2 regions of the Agrobacterium radiobacter genome follow, and region 1 is predicted to be linked to the other one. Evidence: predicted binding sites of a transcription regulator. Region 1 holds the regulator's gene; the other holds the start of a gene.
The links. The regulator HrcA, encoded in region 1, represses chaperone genes, less so after heat shock. The targets are predictions, from matches to a motif close to GTTAGCACTCNCNNNNNGNGAGTGCTAAC.
Positions count from the first base shown of each region.

Region 1 (4,010 bases):
AAACCGGGATCGCCCGTATCCGGCAGAAGCGATGCGCCGGGGGCAGAAAGTTGATGCTCCCCGACCATCGGGTTCATGCCTCCAGGCAGGTTTCTACGAATTTCTTGAAGGCACGGGCACGGTGCGACAGCGCAAAGGCATCGCCGTGTTTCCAGCCGTGTTTTTCATCCGAGCTCATCTCGCCGAATGTAGTGTCATAACCTTCGGGCTTAAAGATGGGATCATAACCGAAGCCGCTCGTTCCGCGCGGCGGCCAAACGACAGCGCCCTCCACCTCGCCACGGAAATATTCGACATGCCCGTCCGGCCAGGCAAGGCACAGCACGCTGACAAAGCGGCCGGTGCGGTCTTCCAGCTTCGATGCGCCACGCTCGGCAAGCGCATCCTCGACCTTCTGCATGGCCATGGCGAAGTCGCGGGTGCCGTCGGCCGTCTCCGCCCAATTGGCGGTATAGACGCCAGGCGCACCGTCAAGCGCGTCGATGACCAGACCGGAATCGTCGGACAAAGCCGGAAGACCGGATGCCTTTGCGGAGGCAAGCGCCTTGATGGCGGCATTTTCCTCGAAGGTGGTGCCCGTCTCGTCCGGTTCTGAGAAATTCAGCTCCGCCGCCGATTTGGCGGAAAAGCCGAAAGGCCCGATCAGATCGGCGATTTCGGCGATCTTGCCCTTGTTGTGGCTGGCGACGACGATCGTTCTGGTATCGAGCTTGCGCATCACGTTTTCCTGTCGGCTCAGGCGATAGCCTGTTTCTGAAGGGCGACCAGTTCGCTGCATCCGGCCTTGGCAAGACCGAGCAACGTCAGGAATTCTTCCTCGGAGAAGGGCGCGCCTTCCGCCGTTCCCTGAACCTCGACGATGCCGCCGGAACCGGTGATGACGAAATTTGCATCGGTCTCGGCGGAGGAATCCTCGAGATAGTCGAGATCGATCACCGGCTGGTTGGCGAAGATACCGCAGGAGATCGCCGCGATATGGTCCTTCAGAACCTTCTCGACCTTGATCATGTTGCGGGTTTCCATCCACTTCAGGCAATCGTGGAGCGCAATCCATGCGCCGGTGATGGAGGCAGTGCGGGTGCCGCCATCGGCCTGGATGACATCGCAGTCAATGCTGATCTGTCGTTCGCCGAGTGCCTGCAGATCAACAACGGCGCGCAGCGAGCGGCCGATGAGACGCTGGATTTCCTGGGTGCGGCCGCCCTGCTTGCCGGAAGCGGCCTCGCGCTTCATGCGCTCATGGGTGGAGCGCGGCAGCATGCCGTATTCGGCGGTGACCCAGCCCTTGCCGCTGTTGCGCAGCCATGGCGGCGTCTTTTCTTCCAGGCTTGCGGTGACGAGCACATGCGTGTCGCCGAATTTTACCAGACAGGAACCTTCGGCATGTTTCGAGAAATTGCGCTCGAAGGAAACCTTGCGCATCTGGTCGGTTTTTCTGCCTGAAGGCCGCATATGATCCACTCTCCATGTTGGTTCCTGCCTTCTAAGGCGCGCCCCGGGCTTTTGCAAAGCCAATTTCCATTTTGCCGCGGCGTTGCAACGCATTATATTGATGCGAGCTGGTTTGAACGACAAAGAACGGACGAAATGGGTTTTTCCGCACCGCTATCAAAAGATCAGGCATCATTGCTGGATGAACGGTCTCGGGAAATTTTCCGGCGCATCGTTGAAGGCTATCTCGATACGGGTGAGCCGCTCGGATCCCGCAGCCTGTCGCGGCTGTTGCCGATGTCGCTTTCGCCCGCCTCCGTCCGCAATGTCATGAGCGATCTTGAGGAACTCGGCCTCATCTATTCGCCGCATATCAGCGCTGGGCGCCTGCCCACCCAGACGGGGCTGCGCTTTTTCGTCGACGCCTTCATGCAGGTGGGTGATCTGCCCGCGGAAGAAAGGGCGAATATCGACCGTCAGATCGGGCCGGTCGCCGGCCACGAGCAGTCGTTGGAAGGGTTGTTGACCGAGGCAAGCCGCATGCTGTCAGGCATGTCGCGCGGCGCCGGCCTGGTGCTGACCGCCAAGAATGATGTCATCCTCAAACATGTGGAATTCATAAGGCTGGAGACCACCAAGGCGCTCGCCGTGCTAGTCGGCGATCACAATCAGGTCGAAAACCGCATCATTGAATTGCCCGCCGGCATTTCGTCATCGCAATTAATCGAGGCGGCGAATTTCATCAATGCCCATCTGTCCGGCCAGACGCTGCAGGAATTGCGGACACAGTTCCAGAAGCAGCAGGCGGAACTGCAATCGGAACTCGGCACGCTGGCGCAGGATCTCATCGAGCGCGGTCTGGCCGTCTGGGCGGGTGATAACGAGGAGGGCAAGCTTGGCCGCCTCATCGTTCGCGGACGCTCCAACCTGCTGGAGGGTCTCGCCGGTGAAGAAGATATCGATCGGGTGCGCCTGCTGTTCGATGATCTGGAGCGCAAGGAAAACCTCATCGAAATCCTCAATCTCGCGGAAAGCGGCTCCGGGGTCAGGATTTTCATCGGCTCTGAAAACAAGCTGTTTTCGCTCTCCGGTTCTTCTCTGATCGTCGCGCCCTATCGCGATGAGGACAATCGCGTCGTGGGCGCGGTCGGCGTTATCGGCCCCACCAGGCTGAATTATGCCCGTATCGTGCCGATGGTGGATTATACCGCGCAGATCATGGCGCGCCTTTCCCGCAAGCAAAGATAGGACAAGCCCGCAAAGGTCAGAGAATGCGGCAAGCTTTTCGCCGCAAGCCTTGATTTTTGCCCGTCAAAGCTCGATATCGGGCGCAACCAACAATATTCAAATCTGGAGAACGTCATGACCGACGATACAAAAAAGCCCGGACCTGACGCGGACGTCGCGGAAGATTTTGTCGATCTTGCCCAGGCAGGTGAAGAACAGGCCGAAACGGCAGAACCCGATCCGGTCGAGCTGCTCAAGGCTGAGAACGCCGATCTGCGCGATAAATTCCTGCGACTTGCGGCCGAGATGGACAATCTTCGCCGTCGCACTGAACGCGATGTCAAGGATGCCAAGGCCTATTCCCTGGCCGGTTTTGCACGCGATATGCTTGCCGTTTCCGATAATCTTCGCCGTGCGCTCGAAGCCATTCCCGATGAGCTCAAGACCAATGGTGAAGCCGGTCTCAACGGCCTCATCGAAGGCGTCGAGATGACGGAACGTTCGATGCTGTCGACGCTGGAACGCCACGGCGTGAAGAAGATCGATGCCGAGGGCCAGAAGTTCGACCCGAATTTCCATCAGGCCATGTTCGAAATTCCGAATACGGCGGTTCCGAACAATACGGTGCTGCAGGTGGTCCAGGCTGGTTTCACCATCGGCGATCGCGTGCTGCGCCCCGCCATGGTCGGTGTCGCCAAGGGTGGCCCGAAGGTGGAGACAGCCGCCTCTGCCGAGCCGGGCACCTCGTCTCTCAATGAAAAAGATGCGTAAGGCATCTGTCTTTACGTCATAAAAAACGCGCCTTCAGGGCGCGTTTTTTATTGCCGTTAAACTGAGGGGGCGGGTTGCGATCAAGCCGCCGTCGCCTGTTCCTGATTGAGGAAGGCGTAGATTGCTGTGTCGGAATCGGTCGCACGCAGCTTGGCCACCAGTTCAGGGTCGCGCAGGGCGCGTGCAATTCTGGACAAAGCCTTCAGATGATCCGCGCCGGCGCCCTCGGGCGCAAGCAGCAGGAAAACCAGATCGACCGGCTGGTCGTCCAGCGCTTCGAAATCGACCGGCGTTTCAAGGCGTGCGAAAACGCCGGTGATCTGGTGAATACTGTTGAGCTTGCCATGCGGAATGGCAATGCCGTGGCCCACACCGGTGGAGCCGAGCTTCTCGCGCTGGAGGATGACGTCGAAAACTTCCCGTTCCGAGACTCCGGTAATTCTGGCTGCCTTTGCAGCCAGCTCCTGAAGCAATTGCTTTTTGGAATTCACCTTGAGGGCGGGAATAATCGCATCTTGTTGCAGCAAATCTGCCAACGCCATTCTCTTTTTCCTTCATGCCATCGAGACGATGCAGGAGGC
Region 1 is NZ_JBEGHX010000001.1:2,951-6,960, forward strand. Features, by position in the region: gene hemW (radical SAM family heme chaperone HemW) at 1-68, opposite strand, end outside; gene rdgB (RdgB/HAM1 family non-canonical purine NTP pyrophosphatase) at 74-718, opposite strand; gene rph (ribonuclease PH) at 736-1,452, opposite strand; gene hrcA (heat-inducible transcriptional repressor HrcA) at 1,588-2,679, shown strand; gene grpE (nucleotide exchange factor GrpE) at 2,794-3,429, shown strand; gene ptsN (PTS IIA-like nitrogen regulatory protein PtsN) at 3,510-3,971, opposite strand.

Region 2 (4,010 bases), 340 kb from region 1:
CCTTACGGGGGCTGACTTATAGTTTATTTTCCCCTACCTACAACAACCAGTCAGTGAGAAAATCAAAAATATTATGTATTTCTTCTTCAAAATCGCGAGACTTGCGAAAAAGCACAACTAAATAGCGCACTTATAAGCCGGTCCGAGTGAAAACCGAGCACCTTTGGGGTGGTGATTCGCTCATGGCGCTGCGGCATTATTGCATGGGATGGCAAAAAATAGCCGGATAAAATCACGGCTGTTCCAAAACAGGACAATATTTGAGCACTTCCGCTTTCGGCCTTCAGAATTATGCAACCGGTTGATTTTATGAGGCATCTCTCGCGAGAGCGTCGACTTCATCCCCGGCTTCGCGCCGAGGATCTAATCTAATCACGTCACGGGAAATCAATCGGTTGCAGATGCTCGGGACAGCCCCGAAGATGACGCTCCTTTCGTCAAACGCGCAGGGACTGCAAAGAAAAAGGGCGATCCGAAGACCGCCCTTTCTTATTCCAGTGACAGGACTGATTAGAAGTCCATGCCGCCCATGCCGCCGCCGGGCATCTGCGGCATTGCCGATTCCTTCTTCGGAAGCTCGGCGATCATGGCTTCGGTGGTGATCAGCAGCGAAGCAACCGAAGCTGCGTTCTGCAGAGCCGTACGTACAACCTTGACCGGGTCGACGATGCCGAGCTGGATCAGGTCGCCATATTCGCCGGTCTGGGCGTTGTAGCCGTAGTTGTCTTCGTTCTTGTCGAGGATCTTGCCGACAACGATGGAAGCTTCGTCACCTGCGTTTTCTGCGATCTGGCGAACCAGAGACTGCAGAGCCTTACGCACGATGTTGATGCCGGCTTCCTGGTCGTCGTTTGCACCCTTGACGGTGATCTTCGTGGAAGAACGCAGCAGGGCAACGCCGCCGCCCGGTACGATACCTTCCTGAACAGCAGCGCGCGTCGCGTTGAGAGCGTCGTCAATGCGGTCCTTCTTTTCCTTCACTTCAACTTCCGTCGAACCGCCAACGCGGATCACGGCAACGCCGCCAGCGAGCTTGGCAAGACGTTCCTGCAGCTTTTCGCGGTCGTAATCGGAAGTGGTTTCTTCGATCTGCGCCTTGATCTGGGCAACGCGGCCTTCGATGTCGGACTTCTGGCCTGCGCCGTCAACGATCGTGGTGTTTTCCTTGGAGATCGAAACCTTCTTCGACTTGCCGAGCATGTCGAGGGTAACGCTTTCGAGCTTGATGCCGAGGTCTTCGGAAATGACGGTACCACCGGTCAGGATGGCGATGTCTTCCAGCATGGCCTTGCGGCGGTCGCCGAAGCCCGGAGCCTTGACGGCAGCGATCTTGAGGCCGCCACGCAGCTTGTTGACGACGAGCGTTGCAAGAGCTTCGCCTTCTACGTCTTCAGCGATGATGACGAGCGGCTTGCCGGTCTGAACGACAGCTTCGAGAACCGGCAGCATAGCCTGGAGGTTCGAAAGCTTCTTTTCGTGCAGAAGGATGTATGCGTCTTCGAGGTCAGCAACCATCTTTTCCGGGTTGGTCACGAAGTAAGGCGACAGGTAGCCGCGGTCGAACTGCATGCCTTCGACGACTTCGAGTTCGGTTTCAGCGGTCTTGGCTTCTTCAACGGTGATGACGCCTTCGTTGCCGACGCGCTGCATTGCTTCAGCGATGTCGAGACCGATCTGACGCTCGCCGTTTGCGGAGATCGTGCCGACCTGTGCAACTTCTTCCGAAGTGTTGATCTTCTTGGCCTTGGCCTGAAGGTCCTTGACGACTTCTGCAACAGCAAGATCGATGCCGCGCTTGAGGTCCATCGGGTTCATGCCGGCAGCAACTGCCTTTGCACCTTCGCGAACGATGGCCTGGGCCAGAACCGTTGCGGTGGTGGTGCCGTCACCGGCGATGTCGTTGGTCTTGGAGGCAACTTCGCGAACGAGCTGTGCGCCCATGTTCTCGAACTTGTCTTCCAGTTCGATTTCCTTGGCGACCGAAACGCCGTCCTTGGTGATGCGCGGAGCGCCGAAGGACTTGTCGATAACGACGTTACGACCCTTCGGGCCGAGGGTTACCTTCACTGCATCAGCGAGAATGTCGACGCCCTTGAGCATCTTTTCGCGCGCTGAGCGGCCGAATTTGACTTCTTTGGCTGCCATTTTCAAAACTCCTGGTTTCGAACGGCCGGAATGGATCCGGCTTGAAATTTAAGGAAACGATGGGTTCGGCGAAATCAGCCGATGATACCCATGATGTCGGCTTCCTTCATGATCAGAAGGTCTTCGCCGTCGAGCTTGACTTCAGTGCCCGACCACTTGCCGAACAGGACGCGATCGCCAACCTTGACGTCGAGAGCGACGACCTTGCCGGCCTCATCGCGAGCGCCGGAACCGACGGCGACGATTTCGCCTTCCTGCGGCTTTTCCTTGGCGGTATCGGGAATGATGATGCCGCCCTTGGTCTTTGCTTCGGATTCAACGCGACGAACCACGACGCGATCGTGAAGCGGGCGGAAATTGGTGCTTGTCATTGCCTAATCCCTCGATCAAATGACTGCGCGAGCTTTTGGAGCTCGCCTGATGGGTGTTAGCACTCTCCTTTATCGAGTGCCAGCGGAACCGAGATAAGGAGGGCGTCCGCCGGAGTCAAGAACGCCCTGTCTGAAAAATTTCATGGCTTATGGTTATCAGCGTTCCATGACAGAAATTTCCCATGTGCGGATGCGCGCCATGACGACATTCTTTTCGCGCGATGCGCGTCGCATCCATCTACGGGACATTTGTGTTCATGCTGCGTCAGGCGGGGCCGAAGACCGGTCACGCGCCGCTTTTTTCCTTGCCATCGGCGTCCCGCTTTGCGATGTGAGGCTCACCCTCTTCTCCCATCCGGAAAGCATCTCATGGCCCACCGCATTCTCACTCTCGGCGAAATCACTGATGGGTTCGACGTTATTCTTTCGGATGTCTGGGGTGTGCTGCACAATGGGGTCAGCGCCTTTCCGGATGCGGCGGTTGCGCTGCGGGAAGCGCGCAAGGCTGGCAAGACGGTGGTGCTCATCACCAATTCGCCGCGTCCCGCCCCCGGCGTCATCGCCCAGTTGCGCGTTCTCGGCGTGCCTGATGAGGCCTATGACCGTATCATCACCTCGGGCGACGTTACCCGTGGTCTGATCGCGGAAGGCCCAAAAAAGGTCTTCCTGCTCGGCCCGGAGCGGGACATGCCGCTGCTGGAAGGTCTCGATGTCGAATGTGTCGGCGAGGCGGAAACGGAATCCGTGGTCTGCACCGGCTTCTTCGACGACGAGACGGAGACGCCCGAAGACTATACCGAAATGCTCAAGGGCTTCATTGCCCGCAAGGTGCCGATGATCTGCGCCAACCCCGATCTGGTGGTGGAACGCGGCGAGCGCATCATTCCCTGCGCCGGCGCCATGGCCGCCTACTACGAACAGCTCGGCGGCGAAGTCCGCATTGCCGGCAAGCCGCATGCGCCGATCTATGAAGCCTGCTTAGCTGCGGCCAGGGAAGTGCGCGGCGCCTTCGCCAAGGATCGCGTGCTCGCCATCGGTGACGGCATGCCGACGGATGTGAAGGGCGCGATTGCGAGCGGTCTCAACCTTCTCTATATCAGCGGCGGCATTCACGCTGCCGAATATACGCTGAACGGCCAGACGGACGAGGCGCTTCTCAACGCCTATCTCAAGGGGCAGGGTGCTGCTCCCGGCTGGTGGATGCCCCGTCTCGCCTGAGGATATCTCGCCTGAGGAATAGCTGGCGCAGGAATGGATCGATTGCCATGACCGTCTTTCACCGCAATGAAAAAAAGGAGCCGCTGCCGGAAGCTCTTCGTGGCGGCGTCATCGCCATCGGCAATTTCGACGGCGTGCATCGCGGCCACCGGGCTGTGCTGGATCGTGCTCTGGAACTGGCGGAAGCCCGTGGCGTTCCCGCGCTGGTGCTGACCTTCGAGCCGCATCCCCGTTCCGTCTTCCGTCCCGACACGCCGGTGTTTCGCCTCACGCCCG
Region 2 is NZ_JBEGHX010000001.1:342,866-346,875, forward strand. Features, by position in the region: gene groL (chaperonin GroEL) at 511-2,145, opposite strand; gene groES (co-chaperone GroES) at 2,220-2,516, opposite strand; gene MRBLRC7O_RS01670 (TIGR01459 family HAD-type hydrolase) at 2,886-3,734, shown strand; gene MRBLRC7O_RS01675 (bifunctional riboflavin kinase/FAD synthetase) at 3,782-4,010, shown strand, end outside.
Region 2: the regulator HrcA is predicted to act here: its motif matches at 2,572-2,600, upstream of groES (co-chaperone GroES).